4 regions of the Metabacillus sp. Hm71 genome follow, and region 1 is predicted to be linked to each of the others. Evidence: riboswitches for the same ligand, from Rfam matches in the RefSeq annotation. Region 1 holds a riboswitch; each other region holds the start of a gene.
The links. Region 1 has a riboswitch for thiamine pyrophosphate ahead of tenA (thiaminase II). Riboswitches for the same ligand answer to the same signal wherever they lie in the genome.
Positions count from the first base shown of each region.

Region 2: linked by a shared signal. The riboswitch ahead of tenI (thiazole tautomerase TenI) and the one ahead of tenA (thiaminase II) in region 1 are both predicted to bind thiamine pyrophosphate.
Region 3: linked by a shared signal. The riboswitch ahead of ACSVDH_RS09605 (acetylornithine deacetylase) and the one ahead of tenA (thiaminase II) in region 1 are both predicted to bind thiamine pyrophosphate.
Region 4: linked by a shared signal. The riboswitch ahead of thiM (hydroxyethylthiazole kinase) and the one ahead of tenA (thiaminase II) in region 1 are both predicted to bind thiamine pyrophosphate.

Region 1 is NZ_CM200278.1:1,686,274-1,690,930, reverse strand. It holds gene cyoE (heme o synthase) at 1-153, shown strand, start outside; gene cobA (uroporphyrinogen-III C-methyltransferase) at 218-994, opposite strand; gene ACSVDH_RS08080 (dimethylarginine dimethylaminohydrolase family protein) at 1,200-2,051, shown strand; gene tenA (thiaminase II) at 2,375-3,067, opposite strand; TPP riboswitch at 3,180-3,285, opposite strand; gene ACSVDH_RS08070 (DUF4395 domain-containing protein) at 3,368-3,775, opposite strand; gene ACSVDH_RS08065 (hydroxypyruvate isomerase family protein) at 3,979-4,657, opposite strand, start outside.
Region 2 is NZ_CM200278.1:1,237,441-1,242,097, forward strand. It holds gene ACSVDH_RS06175 (nucleotide sugar dehydrogenase) at 1-654, shown strand, start outside; gene ACSVDH_RS06180 (DegT/DnrJ/EryC1/StrS family aminotransferase) at 718-1,809, shown strand; TPP riboswitch at 1,966-2,075, shown strand; gene tenI (thiazole tautomerase TenI) at 2,135-2,764, shown strand; gene thiO (glycine oxidase ThiO) at 2,748-3,860, shown strand; gene thiS (sulfur carrier protein ThiS) at 3,870-4,073, shown strand; gene ACSVDH_RS06200 (thiazole synthase) at 4,078-4,657, shown strand, end outside.
Region 3 is NZ_CM200278.1:2,044,886-2,049,542, reverse strand. It holds gene ACSVDH_RS09615 (ABC transporter ATP-binding protein) at 1-645, opposite strand, end outside; gene tenA (thiaminase II) at 638-1,312, opposite strand; gene ACSVDH_RS09605 (acetylornithine deacetylase) at 1,358-2,638, opposite strand; TPP riboswitch at 2,766-2,869, opposite strand; gene ACSVDH_RS09600 (bile acid:sodium symporter family protein) at 2,952-3,932, opposite strand; gene ACSVDH_RS09595 (hypothetical protein) at 4,405-4,657, shown strand, end outside.
Region 4 is NZ_CM200278.1:1,919,576-1,924,232, forward strand. It holds gene hutI (imidazolonepropionase) at 1-195, shown strand, start outside; gene ACSVDH_RS09030 (agmatinase family protein) at 200-1,174, shown strand; TPP riboswitch at 1,253-1,362, shown strand; gene thiM (hydroxyethylthiazole kinase) at 1,436-2,242, shown strand; gene thiD (bifunctional hydroxymethylpyrimidine kinase/phosphomethylpyrimidine kinase) at 2,267-3,082, shown strand; gene thiE (thiamine phosphate synthase) at 3,097-3,756, shown strand; gene ACSVDH_RS09050 (phosphotransferase) at 4,227-4,657, shown strand, end outside.

The sequences.
Region 1 (4,657 bases):
ATGTTTATCCTTACTCTAGCTTGGATGGTGCTTGGAATTTGGGGCTTCAAAAAGCTGAAGGAAGAAAAATGGGCTACGCTTATGTTTGTATTTTCCTTAAATCATTTAACAATTCTTTTCGGATTAATGATGATTATTTCGTTTATAGGTTAATAAGAAACAAAAGAGGTCAGTCCCCAACTTCGGGGTCTAACCTCTTTTGTGTAACAGCGCTATTTTACATTTCTTCTTTATCATGATCGATAAGATCCTCAAACCATTTTATTTTCTCGCGCAATTCAGCAACCTGACCAACTAAAACAATGGCAGGGTGTGTGATTTGATTTTTCTGCACTTCATCAACAATTGTCGCTAACGTTCCGGTAATTGCGACTTGTGAGGGGGTTGTTCCCCATTGGATAACCGACACTAGGGCTTCAGGACTTTTGCCGTATTCGATTAGCTTCTCGCAAATATAGGGTAAATTTTTAATTCCCATATAAAAGGCGATCGTATCGATTCCTTTTGCTAATGCTTCCCAATTAATCGTGTCTGTCTTCTTCTCTTCGCGGCCATGTCCTGTCACAATCGCAAATGATGAAGCAAAATCTCGATGTGTGACTGGTATCCCCGCATAAGCAGGTGCTGCAATACCAGAGGTAATACCTGGAATTACTTCATAAGGGATGCCGTTATTTCTTAACACCTCTGCCTCTTCGGCACCGCGGCCAAACACAAAAGGATCTCCGCCTTTTAAGCGGACAACCTCTTTCCCCGCAAATGCCTTCTCCACTAACACTTCATGAATCTGTTCTTGGATGAGTTCATGCTTTCCGGGCAGCTTGCCACAATAAATAAGCTCAGCGTCTTTTTTTGCATGCTTTAATAAATCCTTGCTTATCAGACGATCGTATACAATAACATCCGCCTTTTGAATGCATTCCAATCCGTACACAGTAATGAGCTTTGGGTCACCAGGACCAGCTCCAACTAAATAGACTTTCCCTATACTCACTGCTTCAACCTTCTTCCATAACCTTGATGATCATTTTGAATGTAGTTCATTTCTTTACAAGCTATTATAAGTGAAAAACACTCTAAAGTGGAAAAATATCAAAGAAATCCTGCATTTTTATTTGAAATTATCCTTAAATAAGAAGTTTTATTAAAAGCCAGAAAGGGCATATTACAACTAATCGCTTTTTGTTTGGAGGATACAAATGAATACAAAACCAGAATACATAAAAACTTCTTGTTTTAGTGAATATGATACCTTAAAAAGGGTTGTTTTATGTTCACCTGAATTTATGACGATTAGAGAACCAATTAATGAAACGCAAAAACAGTATTTAAAAGAAAATATTGATACAAAACTTGCAATGGAACAGCATCAACAATTTGTTGAAACCCTTCAACAAAACGGGATTGAAGTGCTGTTATTGCCCCCTTTAAAAAAATTTCCTGAGCAGGTTTTTACCCGTGATATCGGGTTTACTCTCGGAAATCAAGTATTTGTGGCAGAAATGGCACATGATGTTCGCAAAGGTGAAGAAAGACCTTTTGTGGATTTGCTGGAAAAGGAAGAAATGACATACACCAATCTTATCGGTGATAAAATTGAAGGCGGGGATGTGATCATTGATCGCAACACCATTTATGTAGGGATAAGTAATCGTACAAATGAAACGGCTATAAAACATTTACAAAGTTTATTGCCTTCTTTCGAAGTAATTGCGATCCCTTTCACCGATACATATTTACATTTAGACTGTGTCTTTAATATCTTATCTCCAAATGAAGCTTTAATTTTCCCAGGAGAAATTGAGCCTGAAAAAGGAAAAATCTTGGCAAGCCGTTATGATTTAATCGAGGTTTCAAAAGAGGAACAAGCAACATTAGGTACAAACGTCCTCTCGATCGGTGAGAAACGCGTCATTAGTCTTCCTATAAATAAGCAAGTGAATCAAAGGCTTAAAGAGCGCGGTTACCAAGTGATCGAGGTCGATATTACCGAAATTATCAAATCCGGAGGAGCTTTTCGCTGCTGTACACTTCCGTTAGTTCGGGAGTAAGGGAATTCGTAAAAATGAATAATCTTGATAAAGCTTCTTAATAATTTTTTTACCCATAAGAAAAATAAATTGTTGAGAAAGTACATGTTTAAAAAACACGTACTTTCTCAACAATCTGACCCTAGGGCAGTGATAAAATGCCTCCTGTATTTAGTGCAAACATGATGTGATACTTAAAATTCCAAGTCGTATGTACTAAACTCTATTAGTGTCTTTTGATATTAAAACTCCTCCTTGTGCTGATATTTTAGGTTTGCGAGCCAAAAATATTTTAGCACCGTGGAAGAGTTTTTTTAATACCACGCTGAAAGCTTTTTGGAACCCTAGTTTGCATACTGTTCTTTCCCCTTTTCATCCACTGGCCAATTTTCTAATGTATAAGCCATCTCCCAAAATGAGTATTCATATTGACTGCTAATAATAAAATGCTGTTTCATCCGTTCTCTGTCCGCTTCTGTCACGGTTTCAGCAATGGCATCTAAACGGGCAATTTGTTCCTCTACTAAAGTGCGGAACCAGTCAGAACCGTAGGCCGCAATCCATTCTTGATAAATGGGCTCTTCCGGCTTGGATCCTTTTAAATGTTCGCCAATTTCATAATAAAGCCAATAGCACGGCAAAATCGCTGCAATAATATCCCCTAAATGGCCATCATATGCAGCACGATACAAGTGCGATGTATATGCATAAGCAGTCGGTGCAGGTATAAAAGCAGCTTTTTCTTCTTCAGTAATACCTAATTTTTCGGAAAAGTTCCGATGTAAAGAAAGTTCCGCCTGATAGGTACCCTGTGCATGATGTGCCATACGGCTCGTCGTTTGAAGATCGGTTGCTTTCGCTGCTCCTAATGCTTGCACTCTGGCAAAATGGCTTAAATAATAGGAATCTTGCAGAACATAATAACGGAAACACTTTAAATCTAAGCTTCCTTCCCCCAACTTTGTCACAAATGGATGATGAAAACTTGCTTCCCAAATGGCATTCGCTTCTTTGCGCAGCAACTGAGAAAATGACATGTTAATCCCTCCTAGAATAAATGACAGGACCATAAAAATGAAAAAACCACTTTTTTCATACGTAAAGAAAGTGGTTTGGAATTCATTTTAATAACTAAAAGAACATACAAATGTCCCGTCACTTCCACTTTCCTACGCTGGCATCACCCAGATCAGGTTCTAGGGTCTCAAAGGTCACTTTGATCTCAGCCTTTCAATGGGCTCCCCTAGTGGATAGGTACCTACTATTAACTTTTCACTCTGACATTAACCATATCACAACTTTAGAAACTGTCAATTCTTTTTTCTATTTACATAGATTCAAACTTGTTTTCGTCTATGTTTCCACATAAGATAGCGATAGCGAATCGTACACCCAATACAAAATCCCATTAATGCAATACCTGCTGCTAAAGCAACCATAATACTAAAAATGACGCCTAATAATTCGTAACCAAAATAAAAGGATAATAATGATACACCTAAACATACTGTGGCTATCCATTGATTAAATAATTGTTGATCACGATCTTCTAGTACATATTGAGAATGTGGTTTTTTTAAGAATTTTTGCCCTATTATTATTACAAAGTTACGTTTTGTAATAAGGGTTAAAACCCCAATGATAAACGGAATAAATAATAACCATCTATAAAACAAAAGGGAAAAGAGAACAGTGACAACAATAAATGCCTGATTTGTTTGAACGAGTGGTTTAGGAATGTTCATATTAATACCTCCTTATATTAAATTAAATATGTCGTGTAACAATATATTTATTATTATAACAATGAAAGAATTCGAAAAAAAAAACTAAAAAAAGGTCCTATTAAATATAAGGACCTGGCTACGGTACAAGGTGATTTTTTCCAAATCCCATTTTTTATAGGATTTAGACTAATAATAATTATTTTTTCATTTACATCAATACCTTACACAGCTAACGGCTCGACATGCCTTAAAATCGTCTGTTTAAACTCCTCCAATGCTTTGTCAGTATCAATTGTATATCCACATTCCAGACCAACAAATCCGTCATAGCCTGTTTCCTTGATCGCATTTAAGATGTTTATATAATTCAATTCACCTGTTCCCGGCTGCTTGCGGCCTGGATTATCAGCAATATGGTAATGGTTGATCCGGTCGATATAGTTTGTGGCATTGCGAATCACATTGCCTTCTGTGATCTGTTGGTGATAAACGTCAAAAACAAGCTTAACATTCGGACTATTAACCAGATCAATAACAGCTGCCGCTCCATCTGAATATTGAAGAAAATGTCCATGATGATCAACAAGACCGTTTAATGGCTCTACCTCTAATATGATGCCAGCCTCCTCGCAAAGCTGGGCACATTGTTTCAATGTTTCAACCATTGCGTTCCTTTGAATTTCACGTGGAACACCTTCGATCACATTCCCTGTTTGGGTAATAATTGATTTTGTGCCAAGTATTTTACAGGCATCTATCGTTTGTTTTAATTCAGCTAGATATTCGTCACGTCTCGTTTCATCTACTAAATTAAAAATCTTTGTACATGTAGCAATAATTCCTACACCTATTCGTTCTTGTTCCCTTACCACCTGCTTTAGATCTAAATCCCACCAGCCG
Region 2 (4,657 bases), 450 kb from region 1:
ACTAAAGTTGCAGAATCTGTTTATCGCGACGTAAATATTGCTTTAGCAAATGAGTTAGCTGTATATGCTGATCAAAAAGGAGTTAGTATGTTAGAAGTAATAAAAGCTGGTAATAGTCAACCATTTTCTAATTTACATTATCCAGGAGTAGGTGTAGGAGGACATTGTATCCCGGTTTATCCCTACTTTTTTATTAATAGGGGATTGGCAAACGGTTTAATTTTTACAGCCAGAAAAATTAACGATAGTATGTCAAAATATGCTGTTAAATTAATTGAAAAAGAAATTGGGGATATAAAAAAACAAAATATACTCATTTTAGGTCTTTCTTTTAGAGAAAATGTTAAGGAAGTATTTAAATCTTCTACATTATTATTAGTTGATTTAATAAAACAAAAAGAAGCAAATATATTTATAAACGATCCACTGTATACTAACCTCGAGATCTCATCTTATGGGGTTACTCCTTTATCATTGGAGGATGAGATGGTAAAAAATATTGACATAATCATATTACAGGCATTTCATGATGAATATAGAGAATTAAAGTTTGAAAACTTTTCAAATTGTAAGCTGATCATAGATGGACGAAATGTTTTAAATAAAAATGAAATTGAAAAATTAGGGATTGAATATAAAGGTATAGGTAACTAATTAAAATTTCAATGATGTAAAGGGATAAAATATAGATAAAGGCAGGTTTTTAAAGTGATTCCCATGCTTGATTTAAAGAAGGAATTAGAATTGATAAAGGAACCAATCTATAAGGCTGTTAAAGAAGTTCTTGATAGTGGTTCTTATATTTTAGGGAGTAAGGGAAAAGAGCTTGAAAATTGTATAGCTAAGTATATTAAAACCTCTTATGCGATTGGAGTAGCAAATGGAAGTGATGCCCTTCTTTTAGCACTTAAAGCGCTAAAAATTGGGGAGGGAGATGAAGTTATTACAACTCCTTTTACTTTTTTTGCTACTGCAGAATCTATTGCACTCTCAGGTGCAAAACCAGTATTTGTAGATATTGATCAAAATACTTATAATATTGATCCTAAAAAAATAGAGGAAGCAGTAACGTCGAAAACCAAAGCTGTAATTATTGTCCATTTATTTGGATATCCTGCAGAAATGGATTCAATTATGGACATTGCTAAAAAACATAATCTTAAAGTTATAGAAGATGCTTGTCAGGCAATTGGTACAGAATATAAGGGGAAAAGAGTTGGATCTATCGGTCATGTGGGGTGTTTTTCATTTTTTCCATCTAAAAATTTAGGGGCTTTTGGAGACGCTGGGATGATAGTTACCAACGAAAGAGATTTATATGAAAAAATCATTGAACTAAGAAATCATGGTAGTAGTAAACATAAATATATTCATAAAGTAATTGGTCATAACAGTCGATTAGATGATATTCAAGCTGCTATTTTAATTGAAAAATTAAAATACTTGGATGAGTTTTTAAAAAGAAGAAGAGAAATTGCTAAAAGATATACCGAGAAACTAAATAGAATCGTAAAAACCCCATCAATATTCCAAGCCAGAGAGCATACTTTCCATCAATACTGTATAGAAACCAATAAACGTGATGAACTATCTCTATTTTTAAATAATAAAAATATTGCTACAGCTATCTATTATCCAATTCCACTTCATCTTCAAGAAGCATTCAAATATTTAAAGTATAAAGAAGGCGATTTTCCTATAACAGAGAATATTTCAAAAAGGATTTTAGCTCTCCCTATTTACCCAGTATTAACACTTTCGGAACAGAAAAGAATTATATCGAGCATTAAAGAGTTTTTTGAAAAATAATAGAGTTTAGATAAAAATTTAATCTAGTTAAATTATATATAGATAGTAAAAAATCTGAACTGTTTTTCAGGACCTGAAAGAACTTGAGCTTATTTGATGAATTTTTTCTTGAAAGTTGAGAAACATTTGGTATGATAGAGATAAGTAAATAATGATGAAAACCGCTAGGGGATCCCCAATTGAGGGGCTGAGATTAAAGTGTTTCTTTTAAACCCTTATAACCTGATCTGGTTTGTACCAGCGTAGGGAAGTGGAATTACGGCATATTCTAATTATGTATGTAAACCACTTTCTTACCTATAGGAAAGTGGTTTTTTTATTGGAAGTGAAAAACTTGGAAATTCATGTCATTACAGATGGGAAGCAAACGGTTGAGGAATTAACGAAACAAATCTTACGCTTTCACGAAGAAGCAGATTATATTCACATTCGTGAAAGAACGAAAACAGCCTCAGAACTAATGGAAATTGTTTCAATTCTGATAACCGGTGGAGTCCCTAAGAAAAAGATTGTGATCAATGATCGCGTTGATGCAGCAATATTAAACGATTTATTTAATATCCATTTGCCTGGTCATAGCTTTTCCATTGAAAAGGTAAGAAAGCTAAGACCATCCTTAAGGATTGGCCGTTCGGTTCATTCTCTGCAGGAAGCAATAGAGGCTGAAGAAGCTGGTGCAGATTATTTGTTGTTTGGACACGTGTTTACAACTAACTCAAAGGCTGGTCTAGCACCACGGGGCATACCTCAATTCGCTGAAATATGTGAAAGGATCGAAATTCCGGTTATCGCCATTGGCGGAATGACCCCTGAAACTGTTCAAAAGCTTTCGGGATTAAAGGCTGGCGGGGTTGCGGTGATGTCCTATGTTATGTCAAGCAGTGAACCTCGTCATGCCTTGCGGGAAATTAAGAAAAGCTTAACGGAGGTGAAATCAAATGAAAAAGCATTATGATGTAGGCATCATCGGCGGCGGAATCATTGGTCAATCGATAGCCTATCAGCTGGCGAAAGAGGGCGTATCTGTCCTTGTGTTAGAGGGAAATAAGATCGGTACCGGGGCAACAAGAGCTGCGGCAGGGATGCTTGGTGCAAACTCTGAGCTTGAAAATAATGATGCCTTCTTTCAGTTCGCAAAGGAGAGTCAGCGCCACTATCGTGTCCTGAGGGATGAGCTTTCAGAATTATCGCAAATTAATATTCAGCTTGTCGATAAAGGCATGTACAAGATCGCCATGACGGATGCTGAAGCACGTTCCTTAAAAGAAGCGGTAACACAATATGAAACAGTAGCATGGCATGAAAAAGAAACAGTGCTTGAGCATGAGCCAATGTTATCTGCAGGGATTAAAGGGGCCCTTTACATCCCAGAGGATGGCCATGTTTCACCAAAACATGTTTGTGCGGCTTTTGCAAAGTCTGCTAGTTTGCTAGGTGCAACTATTTTAGAGAATACTCCTGTCCATACAATCAAGAAGAGTGCTGCAAACGAATATATGCTTTCTACCCCGCTTGCCGATTTCACTTGCAGCAAGGTTGTTGTCGCAAATGGCGTTTGGAGCGGGCACTTTTTTAACCAGTTGGGTATTAACGCTGGGATGAAGCCTGTAAAAGGAGAATGTCTTTCTGTAAAAAGCAATCAAATCGGCTTAGAGCGAACGATTTTTTATGATCATTGTTATATCGTTCCAAAGGGTGATGGCAGATTTGTTATCGGGGCAACTATGGTTGAGGATGATTGGAGTACTGAGCCGACAATCGGAGGAATCCAGTCTCTTATTGAAAAAGTGGCACCACTCTTGCCGGAGTTAAAATCAGCTCAACTGGTTGAGACATGGGCTGGATTAAGGCCGCAATCACATGATGGAAAACCATATATTGGTCAGCATCCTGAAGGAGAACAGATTTATTTTGCAACAGGACATTATCGAAACGGTATCCTTTTAGCCCCGCAAACAGGGATGATGATAAGGGATCTGATTTTGAACAGGCAGCAAAATGAAGACTATATAAGGGCATTTTCGATCAACCGAATTTATGTACAGGCGTGAGGTGGGAAAATGAGCATTAAGTTAAATGGAGAAATTGTCGAGCTGGGAAATGATGTTACGACGATTCAGCAACTGCTAGCACATTACAAGCTGGAGGACCGTCTTGTCATTGTCGAGCATAATCGAGAAATTATTTTAAAAGATCAATATGAAACGACATCAATCCAAAACGGTGATGAAGTTGAATTTGTTCATTTTGTAGGAGGAGGATGAGCCAATGTTAAACATTGCAGATAAACAATTTAACTCAAGATTATTATTGGGAACTGGGAAATATCCGTCATTTGAAATTCAAAAGGAAGCTGTTGCACAATCAGAGGCAGAAATCCTAACGTTTGCGGTTCGCCGTATGAATATCTTTGAAGCATCACAGCCAAACTTTTTAGAGCAGTTAGATCTTTCTAAGTATACGCTTCTTCCAAATACAGCAGGGGCTAAAACGGCAGAGGAAGCAGTAAGAATTGCCAAGCTTGCAAAAGCATCTGGCTTATGTGATATGATAAAAGTTGAAGTCATTGGCTGCGACCGGTCGTTGCTTCCTGATCCAGTAGAAACATTAAAAGCTAGTGAAATGCTGTTAGAAGAAGGGTTTATTGTTTTACCATATACATCAGATGATGTTGTATTAGCAAGAAGATTAGAAGAATTAGGCGTTCATGCCATCATGCCTGGTGCTTCACCAATTGGATCTGGTCAAGGGATTTTAAATCCTTTAAATCTTAAATTTATCATTGAACAATCCAATGTTCCTGTCATTGTCGATGCAGGAATCGGTTCACCGGCAGATGCAGCACGTG
Region 3 (4,657 bases), 360 kb from region 1:
TTCGCTTGACGGCACATCTTTAAAAATAAAAATTCGATCAGATAGAAACAAAGCTTCATTGACATCATGAGTAATAAAAAGAATCGTTTCCTTGCGTTTTTCCCATTGAGATAAGAGCCACTCCTGCAAGGAAATTCTTGTGATGGCATCAAGTGCACTAAAGGGTTCATCCAAAAGCAGAACCTCTGCGCCGCTTAGTATCGTACGCAGAAAAGACACCCTTTGCCTCATACCGCCAGATAAATCACTAGGGAAGCAGCCTTCCACACCTTTCAGACCGAACTCCTCAAGTAATACCAATACTCTCTTGTGTGCTTCTTTTTTGTTAACTCCTTTTATTTCTAAAGGAAGTGCAGCATTTTCGACAATTGTCCGCCATGGCAGCAGCAAATCCTGCTGGGGCATATACCCGACCTTCCCAAGTCGGTTTGAGTTCAGATTATTCCGCAAGAAAATTTCACCTTCTGTTGGATGCTCCAGTCCCGTAACCAACTTAAATAATGTGCTTTTCCCCGATCCACTTGGACCTATAATACTAACGAACTCTCCTTCATTAATCTGAATATCAAAATCTTTTAAGATGGGCGCTTTTGCTTCATCATAACGAAAGGTTACATGTTGAAATTTCAGTACTGGATCACTCATCGATTGGCCACATCTCTTCGTTATAAGCCATATCCCAAAACATGTATTCGAATCGAGTTGTATTGAGGAAGATCTCCTCCAATTTTTCCAGCTCTGCCTCCGGCTTTCCCTCTGCTACCTGATCCAATAACTCTATACACCATGTTGCAAGCTGCCCAAACTCATCTGATGCATACATATTGATCCACTCTCCATAAAACTCGTGCTCGCTTGCACCCTCGATTTTTTTTAGCTCCTTGCCAATTTCCCAATAACTCCACATACAAGGAAGCAAGGCTGCAACAAGCTCTGCAAGTGTACCATTCTGGCTCACATGTAACATATAATGTGTGTATGCAAGTGTGGTTGGCGATGGTTTTGCTGTTTCCAGCTCCTCAACAGAAATATCAAATTTTTTTGCATATTGCCGATGAAGCTCCATTTCTTCATTTAACGTTGCATCTAGTAATTTGGCAAATTTCCCCATTACCTTAAGGTCTGTCGCTTTTACAGCACCTAAAGCAAAAACCTTTGCATATTCAATTAAATACAAATAATCCTGAACCATATAAAACCGGAACTTTTCCTTTTCCAACGTACCATTTCCCATTTTTTGAACAAACGGATGGGCATGATTACGATTCCATATTGGCAGTACCTTGTAATAAAGCCTTTGACTAAAATTCATCCTTTAACCTCCTAAATTTCATGAGCTTTACCTCTTGAAGCTTAATCAAGCTCGTTCAGTATGACACCATTCATAAATAAAACGTAAAATAACCTTTGTATAAGAAATAAGCTGGTCAATAGAAAGCTTCTCATTTATGGCATGGGCATTTTGCAAATTGCCAGGTCCATAAATCGCTGTCGGAATTCCTGCCTCACCTAACCAGCCGCCATCTGTTACCGAAGGGGAAACATCGACAATTGCCTGATCGTTTAATATAGCCTGGTGTGCCGATGCTAATTGCTTTACACCGAGATGGTTAGGATCAACCTCTAGTGATGGAAAGATTTCCCCGCGATCAACAATCATTGACTTCCCGCCCCATTCAAATGAAGGCGGATTTTCTCTAAGCCAAGGATCAGCGTTTGCCACATGCTGTATATGTGTTTCAATTTCGTTGATGATTTGCTCATACGTCTCATTTGGATAATAGTGTACCGTGATCCAAAGCCTGCATTCGTCAGCTATGAAAGCCGCATGCCGCCCACCTTCAATAACTGCAGGGTTTATCGTATTCGTTCCAGACATAAAACCCGGATAGCTTTTCGTCACAGCCCAATGGCGTTCAAGCTCTTGCAGTCCTTGAATAATGTTTGTCATTTTCTCGATTGCACTCGCACCAAAGAGCTTTCCTCCAGCATGAATCATCTGCCTTCTTGTTGCATCATGAAAGGTTTGCGGGCTCTTTACTGTAATCCATCCAGTAATGACTCCACCTTGACCTTGAATATGTAAATCACTTGTGTCTACCACAACAGCAAAATCAGCCGCATACCCCTTTTTGCAACATTCTAATGTACCTGCCTCACCAACCTCTTCGCCAATGACCGACTGGAAAATTAAACTGCCAGGCAATTCAATCCCCGCTTCATGTATTAACTGGATGGCGAACAAAGCACCGGCTAAACCGCCTTTCATATCAGCTGCACCTCGACCGATGATATTCCCGTCTTTTACAACCGGATAAAAAGGGTCAACCTCCCACACTTCATCCTCACTGACTTCAGCTACGTCCATATGTCCATTAATGATCAAGCTGTTATACAGGTCTGATGAAGTCCCTTTACGAACACCTACAACATTTGGATCATTGGGGTAAACATCCCACATATCGATTGTAAAGCCTTTATCACTTAAAAAATCAGCAACAAATTGTTGGGCATCCTTAGTGTTTCTTGCAGGCGGTGCCGGTGTTTTATACTCGATTAGCCTTTTGAGCAATTCAATCAGCTCATCTTTTCTGGCATCAACTTGTTCAACTAATTGCTGAATATGATCTGCTGTCATTTTTTTCCTCCCAATCCTTTTCTCAGCTATAAAAAAACCACTTCTTATTTGAAGAAGTGGTTTGAACATACATACAAATTTATGTATAAACATTCGAAAAACATCGGGTTTTCCGAAGTTTCAAATATATTTTCAAACACCTCTTCCCTACGCTAGTATTATCTAGATCAGGTAATAAGGGTCAAGGCACCATGCCTCTCTCAGCTTTTAAAAGCTCCCCTAGTGGTGAAATCTATTAACTTAATTTCTAAATTGATTATATTATTTTTAACACAATCTTTCCTTTTTGGCAACAGATTAAAATAAATCCCCTTTATAAACCGCTAACATTGTTCACAAACTGTTTATTTGCATGAAAAATGCGATCCTCATATCTTTTAAATAAATATCCAAAGATCGATGCCAATACTTGCTGAAACAGCATCCCAATAATAACTGGAACAGCGACAGCAGCTGGAAAATATTGCACGGCAATAACAGCCCCGGCACTGATATTACGCATTCCGCCAGTAAAGATCATCGCTACTTTTGTTTCCCGATCTCTTTTTAACCAGTTTGCTACTATCCATGTAAGTAAATATCCAAAGAAAGCAAGAATAAAAACTGTGACAGCAATAATAACCAACTTCACTGTTATATCTGATAAATATGGTGCTACTACAGCTCCATTAATCATAACAACAATTGCAAGACCCAACTTAGAAAACGGGGCTAGTGTTTTGCTTACTTGAACGCTTTTCTCTTTAAATAGATGATTCAACAACATTCCTACTAAAGATGGTAAAACGACCATATATAACAATCCGTACATAATCGATAACGTACTAATGTCTACTTTCTGCCCAACAAGGAAAGAAAGAGTATGCGGCACAAGGAATGGAGAAAGAATCGTATCAAGCAAAATAATCGAAAGGGCCAATGCAATATTTCCTTTATAAATCGTTACCCAGATGAAGCTTGTTATACCTGTAGGAATAACAGCAGCAAGTACAAGACCGGTCAATATTAAAGGATCATTTGCAAAGATAAGATGTCCTGCCCCCCAAGCAATAACTGGCATTCCTATATGCAAAACAAATAAAATAATTAGTAATGGAAGCGGACTTTTTAATACACCTTTAAGGGAAGAAAAGTTCGAGTTGAGACTACCAGAGAAAGTAATAAAAGCAAAAATCCAAGGGATTAAAAATGAAAAAAACGAAAAATGATTAGCAAACATCACGCCCAAAATGACGCTTGCAGGCGTAAGAAATGGCATAAACCTTTCAAGCTGCCGATTAAAAGTTTGAAGCATTAAGCATTCTCCTATTCTAATAAAGAACAATTATTTGAGTAAATTTGTTTATTTCCTTTGTCATTTCCTTCCCCTAGTGAATATTTCTTTACGTAAATTTTAACACATTACACAAAAAAAGTAGCCTCTTTATCCTTTAAAGAGTCGCTACTTTATAAGATCACTGTTTGTTAAAGAAAAAATTAATGGTCAATTGCATCACAGACCAAACTGCTAAATGGTTATTAAAAGCGTTATTTTTATATCACCCATTAATTTTTTCAATTCAAGAATATTGTAAGACAATTAAAAATGTAAGTCAATTTATTTTTGCCAATTAACCAAAAAATTTGAAATCATCATAGCTTCAGTTAGGACGATCATGTTGTTGATCTTCTTTCATTTTCCATTTTTATTCAAGTAATGTTTTCTCTAACAAAGCACAAACTAAGCTTACTAAAAAAGAAACTAGTTACGGAGATGACATGATATTGTGAAAAGTTATGTTTTTAGCATTGGATTATTCATTTTTATGATTTGTTTTTCAGAAGAAAAGACATTTGCTGCTTCTATCGAAAATAGACAAGCTCCAATAAGTTTCCAAATAACCCTTCAAAATTGGGAAGCAGTCAATCATATTTTGCCGAAAAAATCAACCTTTACTGTTATTGATGTGGAAACTGGTAAGAGCTTTGAAGTACAGCGAAGGGCTGGCAGCAGGCATGCAGATGTACAGCCCATTACCA
Region 4 (4,657 bases), 230 kb from region 1:
CCTGCCGAGGCATTAACAGCAGCTACTTTTAATGCGGCATGTGCGATTAACCGCCAGGATAAAGTCGGTTCACTTGAGGTTGGTAAACAGGCAGATCTCGTATTATGGAATGTGAAAAATTATCAGGAATTGCAATATTTATTTGGTGTCAACCATGTCAATTCAGTGTGGAAAAAAGGTGTAAAGGTGGTGTAGCAGCTTGAGTGAACATTTTTTAAAGCAGCCTGAATGGGTGTGGAATGTATCGGGGAATGAAATGCCGACATATGTTCATCATTGGGTTAGACCTCTTAGCGAACATAACCAACCTTTTGATTTGATCTTGTACGGTGCACCGATTTCCCGGTCTTCAATTAGTGTATCAGGAGCTTCTTTATATCCAACAGAATTTCGCATGATGTGGAAAAGTTTTGCAACCTATAATTTAGATGAAAATGTTGATCTGAATTCCTTTCGTGTTGCTGATGCGGGAGATGTAATGATGCATACAACAGATATTCTTTTATCACATCAGCGCATCCAAAGGTCAACTGCATTTCTTGCCGAACACTATCCAAACACACGAACATGCATGATTGGCGGTGATCATTCAACAACAGCCTGCGCTGTTCGCGGCATTAAAGAGGCATTTCCCGAAGACACGATTGGAGTGCTCCAGCTTGATACCCATCTTGATGTTAGGGACCCAAATGAATTAGGACCAGCAAATGGAACACCGATCCGTCAACTAATTGATGGTCACCACATCTTAGGTGAGCATGTTATCAATATCGGCTTGCATGGCTATTTTAATGCAAAGCCGTTAATTGATTATGCAAATGAACATGGTATACAAATGATAACTCTGAACCAAGCACGAGGGCATGGTTTAATAAAAACAATAAAGAGAGCATTAGACGAGTTATCAGGAAAAGCTGACCGAATTTATGTAACAGTTGATATGGATGTGCTGGATATTTCTGTTGCCCCTGGCGTGCCGGCGTCAACACCAGGAGGAATGTCTGCGAGTGAACTTTTTAATAGCTTATTAGAAATCGGCAAACATCCTTGCGTCAAACATATCGATTTTGTTTGTTTAGACCCAAGCAAAGATTCGCATGTTTCTGAAACAGTGAAGGTTGGAGTATATGCATGGCTGCAATTTATTACGGGCTTAATACTGCAGTCTAAATAAAGAATGAACCTGCCAATTTGTCATACTATTTAAATCAACCCTTGTTTTTTCTTGCTAGATTCAGTAAACTACCAATAAACTTATATTTTCGGGGGCTGGTGGAAGCTGGCTGAGATTGCAACTATTCCGTTGCTGACCGTTTAAACCTGTTGGATAATGCCAGCGTAGGGAATGTCATTAGGTATCTAAGAGCACTTTGCGCGGCATTGTGTTCTTTTTATTTTGCAGAAAAATGACCGAATAGCAGAAAGGAAAAGAAAGATGAAGGTTGAGCAAATAATTAATACATTTGAAAAACTTAAACAGCAAAATCCACTAGTTCATAATATTACGAATGTGGTTGTAACAAATTTTACCGCAAATGGTTTGTTAGCATTAGGTGCATCACCTGTTATGGCCTATGCAAAGGAAGAAGTTGCCGAAATGGCAAAACTAGCAGGTGCTTTAGTTTTAAATATTGGAACATTGACACATGATGAAATTGAAGCGATGGTGATTGCTGGGAAGTCAGCAAATCTTCATGATGTACCAGTTATCTTTGATCCAGTCGGTGCAGGAGCTACTGCCTATCGAACAGAAACAGCTCGGCGAATCGTTAAAGAATTAGAGATATCAATTTTACGAGGAAATGCTGCAGAAATTGCAAATGTTATTGGGGAAGCATGGACCATTAAAGGTGTTGATGCTGGACAAGGTTCCGGCAATACAATTGATTTGGCGCAAATCGCAGCGCAAAAATTAAATACTTTAGTCATTATAACTGGTAAAGAAGATGTCATAACAGATGGCCAACATACCTTTGTTGTCTATAATGGTCATCCTTTGCTAACCAAAGTGACAGGAGCCGGTTGTTTGTTAAGCTCAGTCGTTGGGGCATTTGCTGCAGTGGAAAAAGACTTGCTCCAGGCAGCGGTTGCAGCACTTACGACATATGGAGTTGCTGCTGAATTAGCAGCTGAAAAAACGGTTCAAGCCGGACCTGGAAGCTTTCAAATTGAATTTTTGAATCAATTGGCAAATGTTTCACCAGAAGATGTCAATCAGTTTGCTAAAATCGAAAAACTGTAAGATAAGATAAAGGAGAGAATGAAAATGGCTATAAAAAAAGCTTTGACAATTGCCGGATCAGATAGCGGCGGGGGTGCCGGTATTCAGGCCGATCTAAAAACCTTTCAAGAATTAAATGTATTTGGCATGTCAGCCATTACTGCGGTTACTGCACAAAATACACTTGGCGTGCATGGGGTCTATCCATTATCTGTTGAAGCAGTTGTTAATCAAATAGAAGCGATTGGGAATGACTTAGGAACAAATGCAGTAAAAACAGGGATGTTATTTAGCGGTGAAATCATCAAGGCTGTTGCTGAGGCAGTAAAAAAGTTTCAATGGGAACATGTTGTGGTCGATCCAGTCATGATTGCTAAAGGTGGAGCACCTTTATTACAAAATGAGGCAGTAGCTGCACTTAAACAATATCTTTTACCTTTAGCGATGGTTATCACTCCAAATATTCCTGAAGCAGAAGTTTTGGCCGATATGTCGATTCGAACAATGGATGACCGGTTGGAAGCAGCCAAACGCTTGTATCAATTTGGTGCAAAGTATGTTGTGATCAAGGGCGGTCATGATGAGGGGGAAGAATTAGTCGATATCTTATATAATGGCGAAGAGTTTACTTATTATAAAGGTAAGCGAATTGCAACGAAGAATACCCATGGTACAGGCTGTACATTTGCTGCAGCCGTTACGGCAGAACTTGCAAAAGGGAATACGGTTGAACAAGCCGTTCAAACAGCAAAAAACTTTATTCAAGCTGCAATTGAGGATGACTTAGAAATTGGTAATGGCCATGGCCCAACCAATCACTGGGCTTACCAACAACGGCAGCAAGCAAAGATTCGACAATAAAGGGGAGATTCGGTTTGGACAGAATTTCAAGAAGAGAAATGAATGAGTTATTGCGATTATATTTTATTATGGGCAGTAATAACTGTAAAATAGACCCACAAGTTGTACTTGATCAAGCGATCAAAGGGGGAATAACATTATTTCAGTTTAGAGAAAAAGGAACAGGTGCTTTCACAGGTGCTGAAAAAGTTGAACTTGCTAAACAATTACAAGCTATATGTAAAAACTATTCAATCCCTTTTATCGTAAACGATGATATTGAGCTGGCCCTTGCCATTAACGCTGACGGGGTTCATATTGGACAAGATGATGCATCAGCGGAGGAAGTAAGACAGAAGATCGGAAATAAAATTTTAGGTGTATCCGCTCATAATCTAGATGAGGTTGAAAAGGCGATCGCAGATGGAGCAGATTATGCAGGAATTGGACCAATCTACTCGACAAAAACAAAAGAGGATGCAAAAACAGCACAGGGAACAGCAATTATTAAGGAAGTTCGTAAAAAAGGCATTGATTTGCCAATCGTTGGAATTGGCGGGATTACGTCCGAAAATGCAGCACCAGTGATCGAAAGCGGGGGCAACGGTATTTCCGTCATTTCAGCAATTAGTCTTGCAGAAAATCCAACAGAACGTGCTAGCGAGCTTAGATCAATTGTTGAACAGCTTTTATAGAAACTAATAATTATAAAGAGGAGGACATCTCCAAAAGGATTAACCCTTTGGAGATGTCCTCATTTTTATAATAATATCAGAATTTATATATTTTCTTAACATAGCTTGCGTTTCGAATCTAGCTCCAGGCGCCATCGGCTCTAGGGTCTAGTCAAACAGGAATAGAAGGTAAAGAACACCTTCTATTCCTGTTCGCCTTTTGCTTGTCGCCGAATGCTTAGCGCCTTGCGCTTTTTTTAAAGTTTAATAAATAAAATTTTAACCTAGTTTTTGTGTCTAGCTCCAGCGCCTAGCACCTCTTGGGTCTAGCCACTCATGAATTGAAGGCAAAGAACGCCTTCTATTCATGAGCGTCTTATTTGCCCTAGGCTGATCAAGGCGCTTACTCATTCCTTATGAAGGAAATAGAAAACTTAAGTAGAAGTATGGGATAAAGAGGTTTGATCCAATAATAAAGGTGGGGTGCTATTATGGAATTATCTACAAAGCTAATAAATATAATCAAAAGCAGCTATGGGATTGATGAGATCCTCGACTTCCAGCGCTTAGAGGGCGGGTATTGGAATGATGTATTTAAAATGAAAACAAAAAATGAAATGTTCGTGTTGCGAATAAGCCACCGTTCAACGAAAAAAGAAGGCCTAATGTATGAGCATATGTTACTGAACTATATGAATAAACAGATCAAGGAAATTCCCGCCCCAATAAAGCTCCACGACACGACAACATTCTTTTTTCATGAAGGCAGAATCATGTCCTTATATCCTTTTATGGAGGGAGCAATTCCGGAAAAAACGAAAGCAACGAGAAATGCAGCCGCAGAAATGCTGGCAAAATTACATGTGGCAGCCCAACGATTTCCGAGCGAAAAACAAAATCCAGGACACACCTCCGTTAGACA